Regions from separate parts of the Bacillus sp. NPDC094064 genome, predicted to be linked through region 1. Evidence: a T-box and tRNA genes for the amino acid it is inferred to sense, from the RefSeq annotation. Region 1 holds a T-box; the other holds one or more tRNA genes.
What was found. The T-box of region 1 lies ahead of metG (methionine--tRNA ligase). A T-box ahead of a tRNA ligase gene usually reads a tRNA of that ligase, here a tRNA-Met.

Region 1 (8,529 bases):
AGAAGAACAACATCAATTATTACAATTACTAAAAAAATTACAGTGAGAAAAATATTAAAAAAAATCTCGATTTCGAGATAACATGAGGTGAAGGATATGTTTAGAAAAGTTGATCATAAAAATATGGGTAGAGCAAATCACGGTTGGTTAAATACACATTTTCATTTTTCCTTTGCTAATTACTATAATCCAAATAACATGAATTTTGGAGCGTTACGTGTTATTAATGATGATTTAGTAGCAACGCAAACTGGTTTTGATATGCATCCACACCGCGATATGGAGATTATTTCGTACGTTGTAGATGGTGCTTTAACACATGAGGATAGCATGGGAAACCGCGGAACAATTGAACGCGGACATGTTCAATATATGAGTGCTGGTACAGGTGTATTCCATAGTGAACATAATTTAGGAAATGAAACACTACGTTTATTACAAATTTGGATTCTACCAGATCGTGCGGATCATAAACCAAACTATGGTGAGTTTAAATTTGATTGGAGCAAGCGTGAAAATGAATGGTTTCACATGGTATCGCCATTAGAAGGAGATGCACCAATTCAAATTCACCAAGATGCGAATGTATACTCTTTATCATTAGAGGCTGGAAAAGAAATTCATTTTCCTGTGAAAGAAGGCCGTCAATTGTATGTTGTGCAAATTGAAGGAAGTAGTGTAATAAATGGTGAAGCACTTGTTATGCGTGATGCGGCAGAAGCGATTGAAGAAGATATTCATATTGAAGCGAAAGAGCAATCACACTATTTAGCAATTGAATTGAAAAAACAATAACACGTTTATGGAAAAGAGGCTCCCGATAGGGAAGCCTCTTTTTTGATTGGAATTGTCAGAAAACACTTTCTCAAATTTCAGGGAGAGGTATTAACTGGAAAAACGAGAATTGTATAAAAGTGTCAAAAATCTTTATGGGAATGGGGAATGTTATAGTGAAAAAGCAAGTCATTTCATCAGCATTAGCGTTAACTGTTATCGCCGGGGGATTTGGAACATTTGGAGCAACGACAACGAAAGCAGAAGAACAAAAAATTCAATATCATCAAGAGTTTAAAACACCTGCATACATAGGTGAAGAATGGAAAGCACCGGAAGGCCTAGATAAAAAAGAAACGGTCTTTCAATATTTAGAAAGTAAAAAAGATATGTTTAAACTAGCAGGAAACATTGATAAACATTTCAATGTTGTTGGGGAAGAGAAGGATGCTGAATCTGGCACGACACATGTGAAGTTAGTTGAGAAACATAATAATATTCCTGTGTATGGTTCAGACCAAACTGTTACGCTAGATAAAGAGAATAATGTAAAGGCATTCTTCGGACAAGTTATTCCGAATTTAGAGGATAAAAATATTCCTACCTTTGCAAGTATTAGTGCGGAGCAAGCAGAAACAATTGCAAAGGCAGATATAGAGAAAGAGATTGGTCAAGTAAAGAATTATGATGGTGTGAAAAAAGATTTATTTGTGTATGAAAAAGATGGAAATTACTATCTTGCTTACTTAGTTAAGGCATCGATTTCAAAACCAGCTCCAGGCTATTGGCACTACTTTGTAGATGCAACAAATGGAAATGTGATTGAGAAATATAACGCTGTAGATAACATTACAGGATTTGGCTATGGAGTATTAGGCGCTAGACAATCATTTGAAATTGCTCAAGATGAGAAGACAGGAGCATTCAACTTATTTGATGGGAAACGAGGACAAGGTGTCCATACATTTGATGCAGAGAATATGGATGAAAACTGGTTTAATTTATTCTCACAATGGCTTGGATATACAGGAGAAGAAGTTGAAAGTAAATCTAAGTTCTTCGAAGATAAAGCGGCAGTTGATGCGCATGTGAATGCAGGAAAAGTATATGATTACTACAAAAAGACATTTAACCGTAACTCTTTCGATGATAAAGGTGCGAAACTTATTTCTACTGTTCACGTAGGGGAATCTTGGAATAACGCAGCTTGGAATGGTATACAAATGATGTATGGTGATGGAGATGGAAAGACTTTCATTCCGTTATCTGCTGGACTTGATGTTATCGGTCACGAATTAACACATGCTGTAACTGAACATACAGCAAATCTTGTTTATAAAAATGAATCAGGTGCGTTAAATGAATCGTTATCTGATATTATGGGTGTTATGGTTGAGAAGAAGAGCTGGGATTTAGGTGCAGACATTTATACACCTGGCAAACCTGGTGATGCACTTCGTTCTCTGAAAGATCCAGCATCTATTCCAAACCCATTAAAACCAAGTGAAGGCTACCCAGATCATTACAATAAACGCTATACTGGAACAGCTGATAATGGCGGCGTTCATATTAACAGTAGTATTAACAATAAAGCTGCGTATTTAGTATCAGAGGGCGGCACACATTACAATGTGAAAGTAACTGGGGTGGGTCGTGAAGCAACAGAGAAAATTTACTACCGTGCTCTTACTAAATATTTAACTGCAAACTCTGATTTCAAAATGATGCGCCAGGCAGCAATTCAGTCAGCAGAAGATTTATATGGTAAAAACTCTAAAGCTGTACAAGCTGTAACGAAAGCTTATGATGCTGTAGGCGTAAAATAATAAGAGAAAAAGACCTGACTTATGCCGTCAGGTCTTTTCTTTATCCGGCAAACGCCCGATTGGTGAAGGCTAATAATCAGTGGGGGATGAACACCCCTGACTGATTAAAGTTTCACTTTATTTAGTCACGAATACCTAATGCGATTTTCGCCATACGTGACATGCGTTCTTTAGACCACGGTGGATTCCAAACGACATTTACTTCTATTTCATTTACTTCAGGTACATTCGTTGCTAATACTTTTTTAACGTCTGCTATGATTTGACCAGCCATTGGACAACCGATGGAAGTCATTGTCATCGTAATGACAGCATTATTATTTTCATCTGCGGTAACATCATAAACTAATCCAAGATTGATGATATCAACCCCTAGTTCAGGGTCAATAACAGCCTCTAAGTTTGCAAATAATTTATTTTCAAATGCCTCTTGTGACATAAGGAGTACCTCCTATATATTAATGATATCGATTCTCATTATAACGGAATTGTGTATAATGTGCAGGAAATGAGCTCAAAAATATCTCTTTTGGAGGAGGGATATTTTTTTGAACAGCTATTCGGTTTTAAAATGAGATACGAGTTGGTCTAATTCGACTTTATCATGTTGTAGTAAATAACCTCTTAAAGCAGAAAGCTGTACTTGATAAGCGTCCCCGCGCTCTTTTAATTCAGTTGCAAGAGGTGAAATTTCTTGTTGTAATGCTTCAGCTTTATGTGACTGATCGATGGCGAAGTATAAAATGAAAGTTAAGACGATGCCGAATAAAGCACAAATCGTTCCCATCATGAACATAAGTTTTTTTCTAATACTGAAAAAATTCATGTGATAAAAAAATCCTCCTTTTTAAAATCTTAGTATTATAATTAATAGATGTAAAATCAAAAGAAAGCTTTACTCCAGTTGGAATAAAGCTTTCTTCTTTCCTTTAGGCATTATAGCAGACAGAATTAGAGAGAGAAAGATATATTTTAACGCATTATCCGAAAAAGGTCTCTTTCCTCAAGCGGGTGAAAGGTGACAGATTGATAGGGGGAATTGTTCTTGAAATGTATATATTTGTATATTTGGAGATTGATAAATAAATATTAAAAATGCTATTGTAATTTGAAATAACATCATGTATACTTCTAATTAGTTGATAATGATTATCGGTATCAACTAAAGACATTACTCTTCGTTATGTTGGTCATACCCCTTTTTGACGACGTAAGTCAGAGACAAAATGTTGAAATATCTTGTGTCCTATTCTACAGAATTATGGTAATCTCCAACCTCAACTTATATGCGTAAGCATGCAAAAAGGATCCTATCCGTGAAGGGATCCTTTTTTGCATGCTGTCGCAATTAATGTATATAGACCGGGCACGCGTTCTTCAATTCCTTCGGGTGCAGTAGAAGGGAATACCCACTTTTGATGAGACCCGTGTTCTTCAACTAGTTTTTCAATTTTAAAATGTTCTTCCGCAAGTGTTGTAATAATTTCTCCTAGCGTCCAGCGACGGATGGTTGTTTTCGGTAACGATTCTTTCTGCGCTTCTGTAAGAAGGATGCTGTAAGCAACATCATCTTCAATTAATTCTTCATCGAAATAATTTCCATTGGCCCGAAATGATGGGTGGTCTACTCCTAGCAGTTTTGTATACATTGGATGATAATCGCGAAGGATAAGTGTTCCATTTCTTTTTAGTAAAGTAGCAATTTTTTGAAAGAGCGGTTTTAAATCTAGAAAGTAATGAAGTACACCAAGTTCTAGTAATACGATATCAAATGATTCGGAGAGCTGCGCATTTAATATATCAGAAACGACATACTGGATAGAGATACCTGCAGCTTCTGCGAGCTCATTTGCATATTTTGCATTACTTGCTGAAATATCAACAACCGTTACGTCAGCTCCTAAGAGAGCGAGAGCAACGGCTTTATTGCCTTTTGACCCGAGTAAATTAATAATACGTTTTCCTTTTGGAGATTGTATGTAAGGTAAATAGTGATCTACTTCGCGCACGGGATCTTCCATGAGCTTTTTAGCATAATCAGCTGGTGCACCGTGGCGATTTGTCCAAGCTTCATAAGCAGCTGCATTCCAGCTCTTTTCATTTATAGCGCTTAGTTGTTTTTGATTCAATAGTATCACTCCTTTCGTGAACGTATAGGTATTCGGTGGGTGGAGGGAATTTCCTGTTTTTTTGAAATATAATTTGATTTTTCTGTTATTTAGTCGTAAAATACGTGTTATACGTAAAAGCGTTGAAAAGGAAAAGTAGGATGAAAACATTCTTTCCAGAGAGCTTCGGTAGCTGAGAAGAAGCAAGAATATTCATTTGAACAATGGCCTTTGAGCTGCGTCCTGAACTTATCACATGATAATAGTAGGCGGCGACGAGAGTTGGTACTCGTTATCAAAACCACAGTATAAGAGCATAGAGCTCCGTACTTGTTAAGGCTAATTATGTGAGTGATTGGCGAAATAAGGTGGTACCGCGACTGTTTATACAGCCCCGCCCTTATCTTTTTTAAGATAGGGGTGGGGCTTTTTATATTGTAAAGGAGGAGTGTAAGATGAGTACTTTTATTGGAGGCGCTTGGCCGTATGCAAATGGTTCGTTACACCTTGGACATATTGCTAGTTTGTTACCTGGAGATATTTTAGCACGTTATTATAGGGCAAAAGGCGAGAATGTGTTGTATGTTTCAGGAAGTGATTGTAATGGAACACCAATTGCAATTCGGGCAAAACAAGAAGGTGTAACGGCGAAAGAAATTGCTGATAAGTATCATGAAGAATTCCAGCGATGTTTTCAGAATCTCGGTTTTACGTATGATTGTTATACACGTACAGATAGCGAGCACCATCATGAAACAGTTCAAAAAGTTTTTTTACGTTTATTAGAGGAAGGCCATATTCATAAAAAAACAGTGGAACAAGCATATTGCGAAACGTGTACGCAGTTTTTACCAGATCGTTACGTAGAAGGAATTTGTCCTCATTGTCATGAAGCAGCAAGAGGAGATCAATGTGATGCTTGTTCAGCCATTTTAGATCCACTCGATTTGTTAGAAAAGAAATGTAAGTTATGTGGTAGTACGCCATCTGTACAGGAAACAGAGCATTTCTATTTCGCATTGCATACATTTCAGGAGCAAATTAAAGGAGCTGTAGAAATCGCAAAACAAAACGGAACATGGCGTGACAATGCCATTCAGCTAACAGAAAGATATGTAAAGGAAGGGTTACAAGATAGAGCCGTGTCACGAGATTTACCAATCGGGGTTCCAATTCCAGTAGAAGGATATGAAGGTAAGAAAGTTTACGTATGGATTGAAGCAGTGACAGGTTATTATTCAGCGAGTAAACATTGGGCTGAAGAAACAGGAAAAGATGATCGAGAGTTTTGGGATAGAGATGCAAAAACATATTATGTACATGGGAAGGATAATATTCCATTTCACTCCATCATTTGGCCAGCGGTATTACTCGGAATAGGTGAGGAAGCAATCCCGCACCATATCGTTTCGAATGAATATTTAACAGTAGAAAAAAGAAAGTTATCGACAAGTAAAAACTGGGCAGTATGGATACCTGACATATTGGAACGATACGATCCAGATTCTATTCGTTACTTTTTGACAGTCAATGCACCAGAAAATCGTGACACTGACTTTTCATGGCGCGAATTCATTTACAGCCATAATAGTGAATTGTTAGGGGCGTATGGAAACTTCGTGAACCGGACATTAAAGTTTGTTGAAAAATATTATGGTGGCATTGTGCCGAAGGGAACTATCAATGTAGAGCTGAAAGATAAAGTAGAAGGATTATATAAAAATGTAGGAGAGGCGATTGAGCAAACAAAATTCAAGGTGGCGTTAGAGACAATATTTGAGGCAGTACGTTTTGCAAATAAATACTTTGATGAGAGGCAGCCTTGGAAACAAAGGGAAGATGATCCAGCTTCATGTGAAGAAACCATTTATAATTGTGTTTATCTTATCGCTAATTTTGCAAATCTCCTTGAGCCATTTTTACCATTTTCAAGTGAAAGAGTTCGAAACACATTGTCGATTGTAAAACGAAATTGGGAACCTCAACATACGTTGCCGGATAGAATTGATAGCGTGCAGCCATTATTTGAACGAATCGATGTAAAACAAATTGAGCGTGAGGTAGAGAAGCTGCATGGAGCGGTAAAGTGAAATGTAGAAAAAGACCTTTCAAATAAATGAAAGGTCTTTTGTCATGCGCTATGCACACTACTATGTTTCTTTCTTTTTTTAGCTGTAAGCAGCTGAGGAGTGAAAATCCCAATCAATATAAAAATAATCCCAATCCACTGCATGAACGTTACGACTTCATGTACAAGTGTAATAGAAGCGATAATGGCCGTTGGTAATTCAGCTGCTCCTAATATTGTGCCAAGCCCTGTTCCAACTTTCGGTACACCGATGGAAAAACAAATGACAGGTACAACAACACCGAACAATCCAAGGAAGAACGCATATTTCCATAGACCAGCTTGTAGGGCACCATCTGTTAAAAAGGTTGGCGGGAAGAATAGGCATACGATCAGAGTAGCGCTTGTTGTCATAAGAAAGCTTTTCGTATAAGGCGGAACATCTGTAGCGACGCGCCCACTTGCAAAAACATAGAATGAAAAAGAGACAGCGGCTAATAGTCCAAAGATAATCCCTTTTGTAGAAAAATTTTGTTCGAGGCCGTCAAAGATACCACCTGCAAACAATGTACCAGTAAATAAAATAATGATAGATATAACTTTCTCACGGCTTGGAAATGTTCGATTTGCAATTGCTTCGATAACTACACCAATCCAAGTGAACTGGAAGAGTAGGACGACAGCGATAGATGCTGGTAGTTCTTCTACAGAAATAGCATAGAAAATCCCAGTCATACTCATCGTTGTTCCGACTGTTAGTAAGGAAAAGAATTGCTTTTTTGTTACTGTATGACGTGAAAAGAAAAGAACGAGTAAAAGTAGTCCAATCCATCCGAAGACATATTGTCCTCCTAATAGTTGCTGTGCTGAAAAGCCATCAATGAATCCAAGTTTGAAAATAGTTGAAAGTACGCCGTAGCTACAAGCGCCGAATAAAACGAGTAATGAATACTTAAACTTCTCCATAAAAATCCTCCTTATAAATAATAAAAAACGCCCGCTATCCAAAAAGGATAACGGGCGAACGAAACAGAGTAAGACACTCTACAAAATTCCGCCATTCATACGAAGTATGAATTTGGGGTATGAAATTAGAGTTGGTTTTTACATTGCTTTTGGGAATACGATGGAGCATTTTACACCTTGAGGTGTGTTTTGTATTCCATAAGGAAACTGATGTTTATCTAATATTTGTTTTACAATATATAACCCAAGACCACTACCTTGTACTAATCCATGTTTGCAAGGGTTTGCGCGATAGAATGGCTCAAATAAATGAGCAAGTTTATCCTCATCGATTTGTGAACCTGTATTTAATACTTCTAATGCGTAACCGTTTGGCTTTTCATAAAGCTTTATATATACATGCTGATGATCAATTGTATAATGAATTGCATTTGAAATAATGTTAAAAATAGCAGTTTGAATAAATTTAGGGTCAGCTAAAATTTGTACATCTTGTTTAATATTAGATTGAACATGTAATTGTTTTACAGATACAAAATAATCTACTTTCTTCATAACATCCTCAATAATAGTAGTTAATGAAATAACTTCTAAATTCGGTTTAAATTGAGGGTTTTGTATTTTGGATAATTCTGACATTTTTTCCGTTAATACGTTAATATCTTGCATCATTTCGTAGGAGCGTTTTAAATACTTATCTCTATCTTTATAAGCTCCGATTCCGTGAATCATGCCATCTAGTTGTCCCATAACGGCTGCGATTGGTGTTTTTAATTCATGGGATACC
Region 2 (8,529 bases), on a different contig from region 1:
GATTCCTTGTATATACTTCCTTTTTATTACTCGGATCTATACGGGGAATTACATTTAGCTTATTACAGTAATCAATAATTTCTTCCTTCGTTACTCCAAGTAAAGGCCTAATTAAATATCCATTATGAAAAGGACGCTTCACTGCAATTCCTGCATACCCTTTTGGAGTACTCCCTCGTACAAGACGCATTAAAATTGTCTCTACTTGATCATCTCCATGATGCCCAAGAGCTACATATCTCGCATCATATTCCTTCATTATTCTTTCCAAAAATGCATATCTGCATTCTCTAGCAGCAACCTGCGCATTCATCCCGTATTGCTGTTGATATTGCGACACGTTAATTCTTATCGTTTCACAAATAACTCCCAGCCCTTTACAAAGACTCTGCACAAACTGTAGGTCCTCATGAGATTCATCGCCTCTAAACATATGGTCTACATGCGCTACTACAATTTTCAACTGTTTTGCCTCTCTTTTTTCTAACAAATAATATAAAAGAGCCAAAGAGTCAGGACCACCAGAAACTCCTACAACAATTGTTGAACGTTCCTTTAATACATCATGCTGCTTTACAAAGTCATCTACCTTTTCAACAAATGTATCTTTCAACTTCGTAATCACCTTTCATTAAACAAGAACAGCAACGTTAGTTACCTTGTCTATAATGGTACAACTTTTACAAACATTGTGCAAAAAAAAGATATACAAAAATTACATTTTTATCTTACATCCTTCATGTATATTCACAAAAATAATAACATTATCTTTTAAAGCAAAAAACCTAGGCATCCACCTAGGTTTTTTTGTAAATAGACTATATTAATCAGTAGTGGCCAAACACCCCCATTGAATAAAGCAATTCTTTATTGCGCCTGCATCCCTACAATTGGAATCGTAGCCCACTTCGGCATATTTTTCTTTACTTTCGCCACAACAATAGTCATATCGTCGTTTATATAACCATCACCAGATCGAATTACTTCCTCCATAATAATATCTGCAATTTCTTGCGGATCTTCGGTTTGCAATTCTTTAATTTTTCGTTTCATCCATAGTTCATGATTTTCCACATGTTGCGCTCCCTCAAAAATCCCATCGCTCATCATAATAAGGATATCGCCTGTTTTTAATTGCTCACCCACCACATCAACTTCAACATCTTCAATAATTCCCATTGGCAAATTACTTGCCTCAATTTTCAAAATATTATTTGCGCGCTTAACAAAGCTCGGCGTTGATCCAATCTTTAAAAACTTTGCACTCGCATCCCGTAAATCTACCATAGCTAAGTCCAACGTCGTAAACATCTCTTCTGTCGTTCTTAAAGAAAGAATTGAATTAATAGATTTAATTGCTATTTCCTCATCAATACCTGATTGAAGTATTTTTTGTAATAATTTTACCGTTTCCTTACTCTCCATATGAGCTCTTTGCCCATTTCCCATACCATCACTAATCGCAAGCGCATACTTACCGACACTTAAATCCATCATCGCATAAGAATCACCCGAAACGAACCCACCACCTTTTGCAGCTGTGGCCAACCCTGTATCAAGAGAGTACGTCTTTGCTGAACCAAATGATATTAAACTGTGCCCATTTGGATAAGAAGATTTTTCTTCATGCTTCACAACGATATTTTCTTTTAGAATATCAGAAAGCATCGGCGCAACTAATTTTTCACATTCTCCATGTTCATTAGATGCAGCCGGAATCAACATTTCAATATCAATGCTCCCTCTATCCAAACAATAAATATCAACATGCTCCACTTCTACACCGAAATCACGAAACGCTTGCAAAATCTGTTCTTCCTGTACTTGATGATTTTCTCGTTCTTTTTGTATTTCCTTAGCGAAATCCTCCATAACTTTCGATACACCTAATAATTGTTCCGCTACTATTCTACGATTTTCTTTCATTTGTTTTCGTAATTTCTGTCCTTCATAGAAGTGATCTAATTCGCCCGCTACTAAATCTGTCACTTTTTTTCCTCGCACACAATGCTTGTCCCATTCACGAACTAACTTCCGATTATGTTGTAACGTCCCTTCTTCTGTTTCATTCATGATTTGTTTCATATAATCGTATGTTTTATCGAAATTAACTACCCAGCATTGATCCTTTTTAAAACATGTTTGACATGTTTTTGCAGTAATTGTACTTAAGAACAAATCCGCCTCTGTCTCCTTATCTTCCTCCTCCACGTACCCATATACAGAAAAGCTATTAGATAAAGCGGCAAACACATTTGCAAATTGATTAATTTTGTTCGCTGTAACATCACGCATTCTTCTTAGATATTGTTGTTGATCTTGCGAATGTTCCTGTGTACCTGGCATAAATTTAGCAATACGATCCACAACAAGTTTCGGCGTTAATAAGAAGAACATAATCGCCACACCAGATTCAATTAAAGTTGTTACGATATTTGTTTGCTTGTCTACATATAGCGTAATCAAGCTTGTCCCAATTAATAAACCTAAACTAACACCTAGACGCTTCCCTTCTTTTAACAACCCACCAAGTAATCCAGAAAAGGCAAGTAAACTAAGCTGAGACAAGCTAGACACATTCGCTAAACTTAATATTAATCCAGTAACAACCCCCACTGTAGAACCGGTGGCAGCGCCAGCAATAAATGCAAACACTAGTACTAAATACCTAGTGAAAATATGTTGAATCGAAGCATCATATACAAACCAATCTGTTGTACCCGTTAATACAGATGCTAGTAATATAATTAAACAAACTATTTCTTCTGTCTCTAATGCTTGTTGTTTTCCTTTCCTTTCTACTAAAAGCGGAACACTTTGTAAAAATATCATAGTTAATACAAAGCTAAGCCCCGCCTCAATCGTACTAACAAGTAAATCGTACATGGTGACAGTCTGTTGTGCAAAATAGACAACAACTAAGTGTGCGGTTAATGCGGAGATAAATACTTGGAATGGAACAAGTCCGACCGTTTTACGTGTAAATCGACTAAAGAAGATATTATAAATGAAGAAAGTAAAAATAGATGCAAAAGTAAAAAATAAATTATCTATCGAAACGGAAAGCGCTCCTCCCATTAGAGCTAAGAACGCGAGCGGCATTTTATCCCGCTTCATAACATAAACAGCAGCAAAAAATGGCAGTGCAAACGGTAAAATGTTTGTTAATATATATGCTCGTCCCAAAAGAAAACCAATAACAACAATAATAAATCCCCATCTAAAGAAAACCTGTTCAAACTTCATTCGCAACTTACTCGTCCACTTTATTGTTCCAAGCTGACTCTCATCCATTGCCAATGCACTTGTATTCATAGTATTCCTTCCTGCTTTAGGCATATTTTTAACACCACCTGCATAGTTTAATTACTGTCATTATAAAAGATGATTATTGGGATTTTTGTCAAAACAACAGTTTTCACTTTTATAATCGTTCGACTTTTTATTTGAAATAACTCTACATATATACACAGTATGTAATTTATCCCTAATATTTTGATTGAACATTCAGAAAATATAGGATAATTTTGTAGAAGTATTGTATATCTTAATTTATTTAACAAAAAAAGATCATGCACATTTGCATGATCTTTTTAGATGACCCGTACGGGATTCGAACCCGTGTTACCGCCGTGAAAGGGCGGTGTCTTAACCACTTGACCAACGGGCCGTTAAAATAAATATAGCGGCGGAGGGGATCGAACCCCCGACCTCACGGGTATGAACCGTACGCTCTAGCCAGCTGAGCTACACCGCCATGTCGTCTTATTTAACGGACAATTAGTATCTTACATCAGATACAATTTAAAGTCAACACATCTTGAAAACTTTTTTAAAAATATATTTTCCCATATAAAAAAGCACCCCGAGCAATCGCTCTGGGTACCTCTCTATATGTCAAGAATTAAACGGTCGTATTATCCGCGACGTGCGCCACGGCCACCACGTTTAGATTCTGTGTTACGCTTTAAAGAAGTTAAACGATCTTCACTATCTTTTAAAAAGCGCGCCATCTTTTGCTCAAATGTTTCTTTTGGAGCTCGGTCGTTACCGCCACCGCGATTATCTCTATTGAAAGAACGATTATTACGTTGTGGACGTCCAGAACGTTGTTGATCACCACCGCGTTGATATTCACCACGTGGACGATCTCCTTCTGTTTTTTCGCGCTCTTTCGCTTTCTTAATAGATAGACCAATCTTGCCATCTTTTTCAACGTTAATAACTTTTACTTCTACTTGGTCGCCCACTTTTAAGTGATCGTTAATATCTTTCACATAATTATCAGCAACTTCACTAATATGAACAAGACCTGTTAAGCCTTCTGGCAGCTCCACAAAAGCCCCAAAATTTGTAATACCTGTTACTTTACCCTGTAACTTGCTGCCTACCTCGATTGACATAAAAAAAATGCTCCTCCTTAGTGGTTAAAAAGTCAAATTTTACTTTATTATATATAATCCTAAAATATAGTGTCAATAAGACATACTCTACTTAGAAACAGGAAAAATTATCTCCCCTTTTCCAGAGAAGAAATAATCCCTTCTAGCAATCTTTAATACGTACTCTTCATCATTTAACTTTTGAACTTCGTCTTTTAGACTCTTTTCTTTATTCGTTAATGAATCCAGTTCTTTTTTCATGTCCTTAACTTTTGCTTCTTTTGCTTTAATGGAACTGTTTTGTTGATAAAACGTTACACTAATACTCGCAATAATTGTAAAAGCAAAGACAAGAAAAACCGCTAAACGGCGATAAAGTCGCTTCCTGTTCTCATCCGTTTGTATTATATGCTCTTTAACAGGATTTGGACTCTGTTTTTCGATTGTTCTTTGTCTCAGTTCCCTCATTTCCGAGGTCCCCCTAACTTCTTTTTTATACGCTCCCATAATTGGAAGATATGTCCCTTCAATTTTGCTATATATTGCAGGAACCCTACATGTTTCATTATAAAAAGTTTAACACGATTAGGGAGAAGTTTCCATATGAGCGAAGCAATAAATCGAACAGGCCAGAAAAAAACTTTCCATATGAAAAGTAATATCCAAATCACCATTTTCCATAACACATGTCCAATTGAAAGCAGTATACGAAATAAGAATAATATAAATGCAATAAATAGCTGCGCTATAATAATAACAGGTTTTATCACGAGTAGCTGTATAATTCGAACAAAAAAGTGTGTTGTTTGTACAAAAATATAGATGAGAAAATTTAACATCTTCATGTATAATGCTTTCAACATGCTTTGATATGCTGCAAAACCACATAATAATGCCAAAAACACATATATACGTAGTTCAGCCTCATTTACAAGAAGCAATACATAGAAAACGAATAATGCTTGGACAATCCAAAATAGTATATCATGTATAAATACAAGCCAACGTTTACGTTCTGAACGCTTTAAAAACCGTTGATATGTATCTAAAGACGCTCCAATCCAAGCACCCATTCCAATCATTGAAAGCATTGTATACAGCTGAATTGTTAGACTCATTTAAACAACTTACTAAAGAAACCTTTAGTTTTCTCCCCTTGATTCTCATCAATATACAGCATTTCATGAACTTTACCTTTAATCGATACAACACCTTTTTCTACATCTAAATTTTTCATTTGTAAATTTTGACCACGAATTGTTAAAAAACCCATTACAGTCTCGAGTAAAAACTCTTCGCTATCAAAACTCTCTACCTGCTTTACACCAGTAATATCGATTACACGCCTGCCACGCATAACAATATCATGCTCTACAGAAACGTTTTGTTGATTAGAAGACATAGGTGAGTAACCATTATTCACGTAAATCCCCCCATAGATTTATACTAGCTAATAGTAATGTATGGAAGGATAACCAATTTTAGAACAAGCCTTCTTCCGCTTTTACTTTTTCTTCGCGAATTAAGCTATACATATTTGCTGCATCTTCTTTTTTAGTCGTTTCTTTCAATTCATTTATTTTTACAGTTACTATTTTTTGACCAAAACGAATTGTTAATTCATCAGCCACTTTCACATCTGAACTTGCTTTTGCCACTTGACCATTAATTGATATTCTTCCTTGGTCAGCTACTTCTTTCGCTAATGTTCTTCTTTTAATTAAACGTGATACTTTTAAAAACTTATCTAGACGCATATAAAATCCCCCTATTAACGCTCTGTTTGTTTTGCCTCTTCCCATAAAACATCTAACTGTTCTAGTGATAAATCTTGCATTTCTTTATTCATTTCAGCTACTTTTGCTTCCATGTATAAAAAACGACCGATAAATTTCTCATTAGTTGAACGTAACGCCTCTTCTGGGTCTATTTTATAATGGCGGGCTATATTAACAAACGCAAATAATAAATCACCAAATTCACCTAACATCTTTTCCACATCCATGTTCACAACTTCTTGTTGGAACTCTTGCCATTCTTCTATGGCTTTTTCAATCATCGGTTGCACATCTGCCCAATCAAATCCTACCTTGCCGGCTTCCTTCTGAATTTCATAAGCACGTAGTAGCTGCGGCAAACTTTTTGGAACTCCATTTAAAACAGATTCTTTCACAGATCCTTTTTCTTGTTTTTTAATTTCTTCCCAATTAGCAATCACTTCATCGGCATTATTTACATCCGTATTTCCAAATACATGTGGATGGCGACGAACCATTTTCTCAGATAGAGTTCGAATAATATCATCTATAGAGAACCAACCTTCATCCTCCCCAATTTGGGCATGAAGCATAACTTGTAATAATACATCGCCTAGTTCCTCTACTAAATGATCATCGTCCTCTTCATCAATTGCTTCTAATACTTCATAAGCTTCCTCAATTAAATACTTCTTTAAAGATTGATGTGTTTGCTTTTTATCCCACGGACAACCATTTGGCCCACGAAGGTCTGCAATAATTTCTCTAAGCACATCAAACTGTTGATACAAGGACGCACGTTCCTGAACTGGTGGTACATATACACTCGTTAAATTATTCAATTCTGTTTCATGATCTAACATGTACAATGGTACCTTTTTAACTTGTTCGAACGAAGTTCCTGCAGCTGTTACGATATACACTTCATAATCATCCGGTAACATTTCCATTAATGTTAACTTCACATCTGAAGCAACGAACGCATCATACACTTGGCAAAAGATTAAATGTTGACGTAATTCTAATTGCCCTCTTTCAAATGATGTAGCGTCAATTAGTTGGAACCCTTCAATCGGATCGATTTTCAGACTTGCGAACATCGGATCAAGGAAGCTTTGTCCACCTTCAATCCGCACTTCAACATTTGCTATTTCTCCTTTTTCCAACAGTAGCTGAACTGTTCTTTCCGCTACTAGCGGGTGCCCTGGAACAGCGTAGATGATTTCTGTACCTTTAGCTTGTTCTAGCAATGTATTCGCAATTGTTTCATATACAATTTCAAATGTATCATGCGCTTCATATACATTGTCAAAAGCCGTATATTGTATACCTTCGCTCTCTAATTCTTCTATAACGGGATGTTCCTTCGTTCTAACAAACATATGATCCGCTTCTTTTATTTTTCGATATACACCCATCGTTAACTGATCTAACTCACCAGCACCTAGGCCCAAAATAGTAATGATTCCACTCACAATCTGCCACCTCTATCCACTCTTCTTCAATGAACCTTCTTTTTTCTCTTGTTTCATAACAGTTCCTAGCTCTTTTTTTGTAAATACACGTAATTTTAAAATGAAAAACAAATATGTTGATCCGCCGATGGCTACACCTAATAACGCTTCAAGTGTTGCAATTCCTCTATGCCCTGCATCAATTACTAATCCAGACATTTGCAACACACGGATAAACATTATTAATACAAATCCCATACCAATACCACTAATAACTACACCTAGCATATTCCGCTTATCGATAAGCGATTCCGATACTGCTCGCATAAGTAGTACACTATTTAGCATTGAAATGACAATTAGCGCAACTAAGGTTGCAATTGCAGCTCCCTTCACACCAAAATGCGGCATTAGTATGTAGTTTAAGGCTAACTTTAAACTACCCCCAAATACAACAAATATTGCTGGTTTTAACGTTTGTCCCAAACCTTGTAAAATAGAAGCGGTTGTAATTGACAATGAACTAAATAAAATAGATAAAGATAAAATGGATAAAACATCTGATCCATCACTATTTTCAAACAACATAATATTCGTAGGTTGAATAATACAAGTTAATCCAATGGCAGCTGCAAATCCAATTACGAACGTTATTTTCATTGCTAACTTTACCTTTTCTTGAATAAAGGAAAGATCTCCTCTTTCCTTAGCTGCTGTAATAATCGGAATAAGTGACAACGAGAAAGAAGTTGTCACGACAGTGCCTAGCTGCATGAGAGGGATACTTCTGTCATAGACACCTTTTAATACCTTTGCACTTTCAGCTTGTTCTCCCGCCCCAATAAGTAAAGAATAAAAGGAAACAGAATCAGCCATTTGTATAAAAATAAGCACCAAGTTACTAACACAAATTGCTAATCCTTGCCAAAAAAGGAT

Region 2: it encodes a tRNA-Met, which carries the amino acid that the T-box ahead of metG (methionine--tRNA ligase) is inferred to sense. The anticodon was not compared.

Annotation. Positions count from the first base shown of each region.
Region 1 is NZ_JBNNUI010000005.1:106,954-115,482, reverse strand. It holds gene ACQKNI_RS13335 (MarR family winged helix-turn-helix transcriptional regulator) at 1-46, shown strand, start outside; gene ACQKNI_RS13330 (pirin family protein) at 97-795, shown strand; gene nprB (neutral protease NprB) at 951-2,600, shown strand; gene ACQKNI_RS13320 (metal-sulfur cluster assembly factor) at 2,722-3,039, opposite strand; partial or broken gene ACQKNI_RS13315 (CHASE3 domain-containing protein) at 3,184-3,426, opposite strand; gene ACQKNI_RS13310 (class I SAM-dependent methyltransferase) at 3,911-4,729, opposite strand; T-box leader at 4,843-5,113, shown strand; gene metG (methionine--tRNA ligase) at 5,164-6,798, shown strand; gene ACQKNI_RS13300 (EamA family transporter) at 6,840-7,742, opposite strand; gene ACQKNI_RS13295 (sensor histidine kinase) at 7,881-8,529, opposite strand, start outside.
Region 2 is NZ_JBNNUI010000017.1:14,312-22,840, forward strand. It holds gene tilS (tRNA lysidine(34) synthetase TilS) at 1-613, opposite strand, end outside; gene spoIIE (stage II sporulation protein E) at 868-3,339, opposite strand; tRNA gene ACQKNI_RS25440 (tRNA-Glu) at 3,599-3,670, opposite strand; tRNA gene ACQKNI_RS25445 (tRNA-Met) at 3,684-3,757, opposite strand; gene ACQKNI_RS25450 (S1 domain-containing RNA-binding protein) at 3,918-4,403, opposite strand; gene divIC (cell division protein DivIC) at 4,491-4,850, opposite strand; gene yabQ (spore cortex biosynthesis protein YabQ) at 4,847-5,500, opposite strand; gene yabP (sporulation protein YabP) at 5,497-5,805, opposite strand; gene ACQKNI_RS25470 (RNA-binding S4 domain-containing protein) at 5,864-6,139, opposite strand; gene mazG (nucleoside triphosphate pyrophosphohydrolase) at 6,154-7,614, opposite strand; gene ACQKNI_RS25480 (putative polysaccharide biosynthesis protein) at 7,627-8,529, opposite strand, start outside.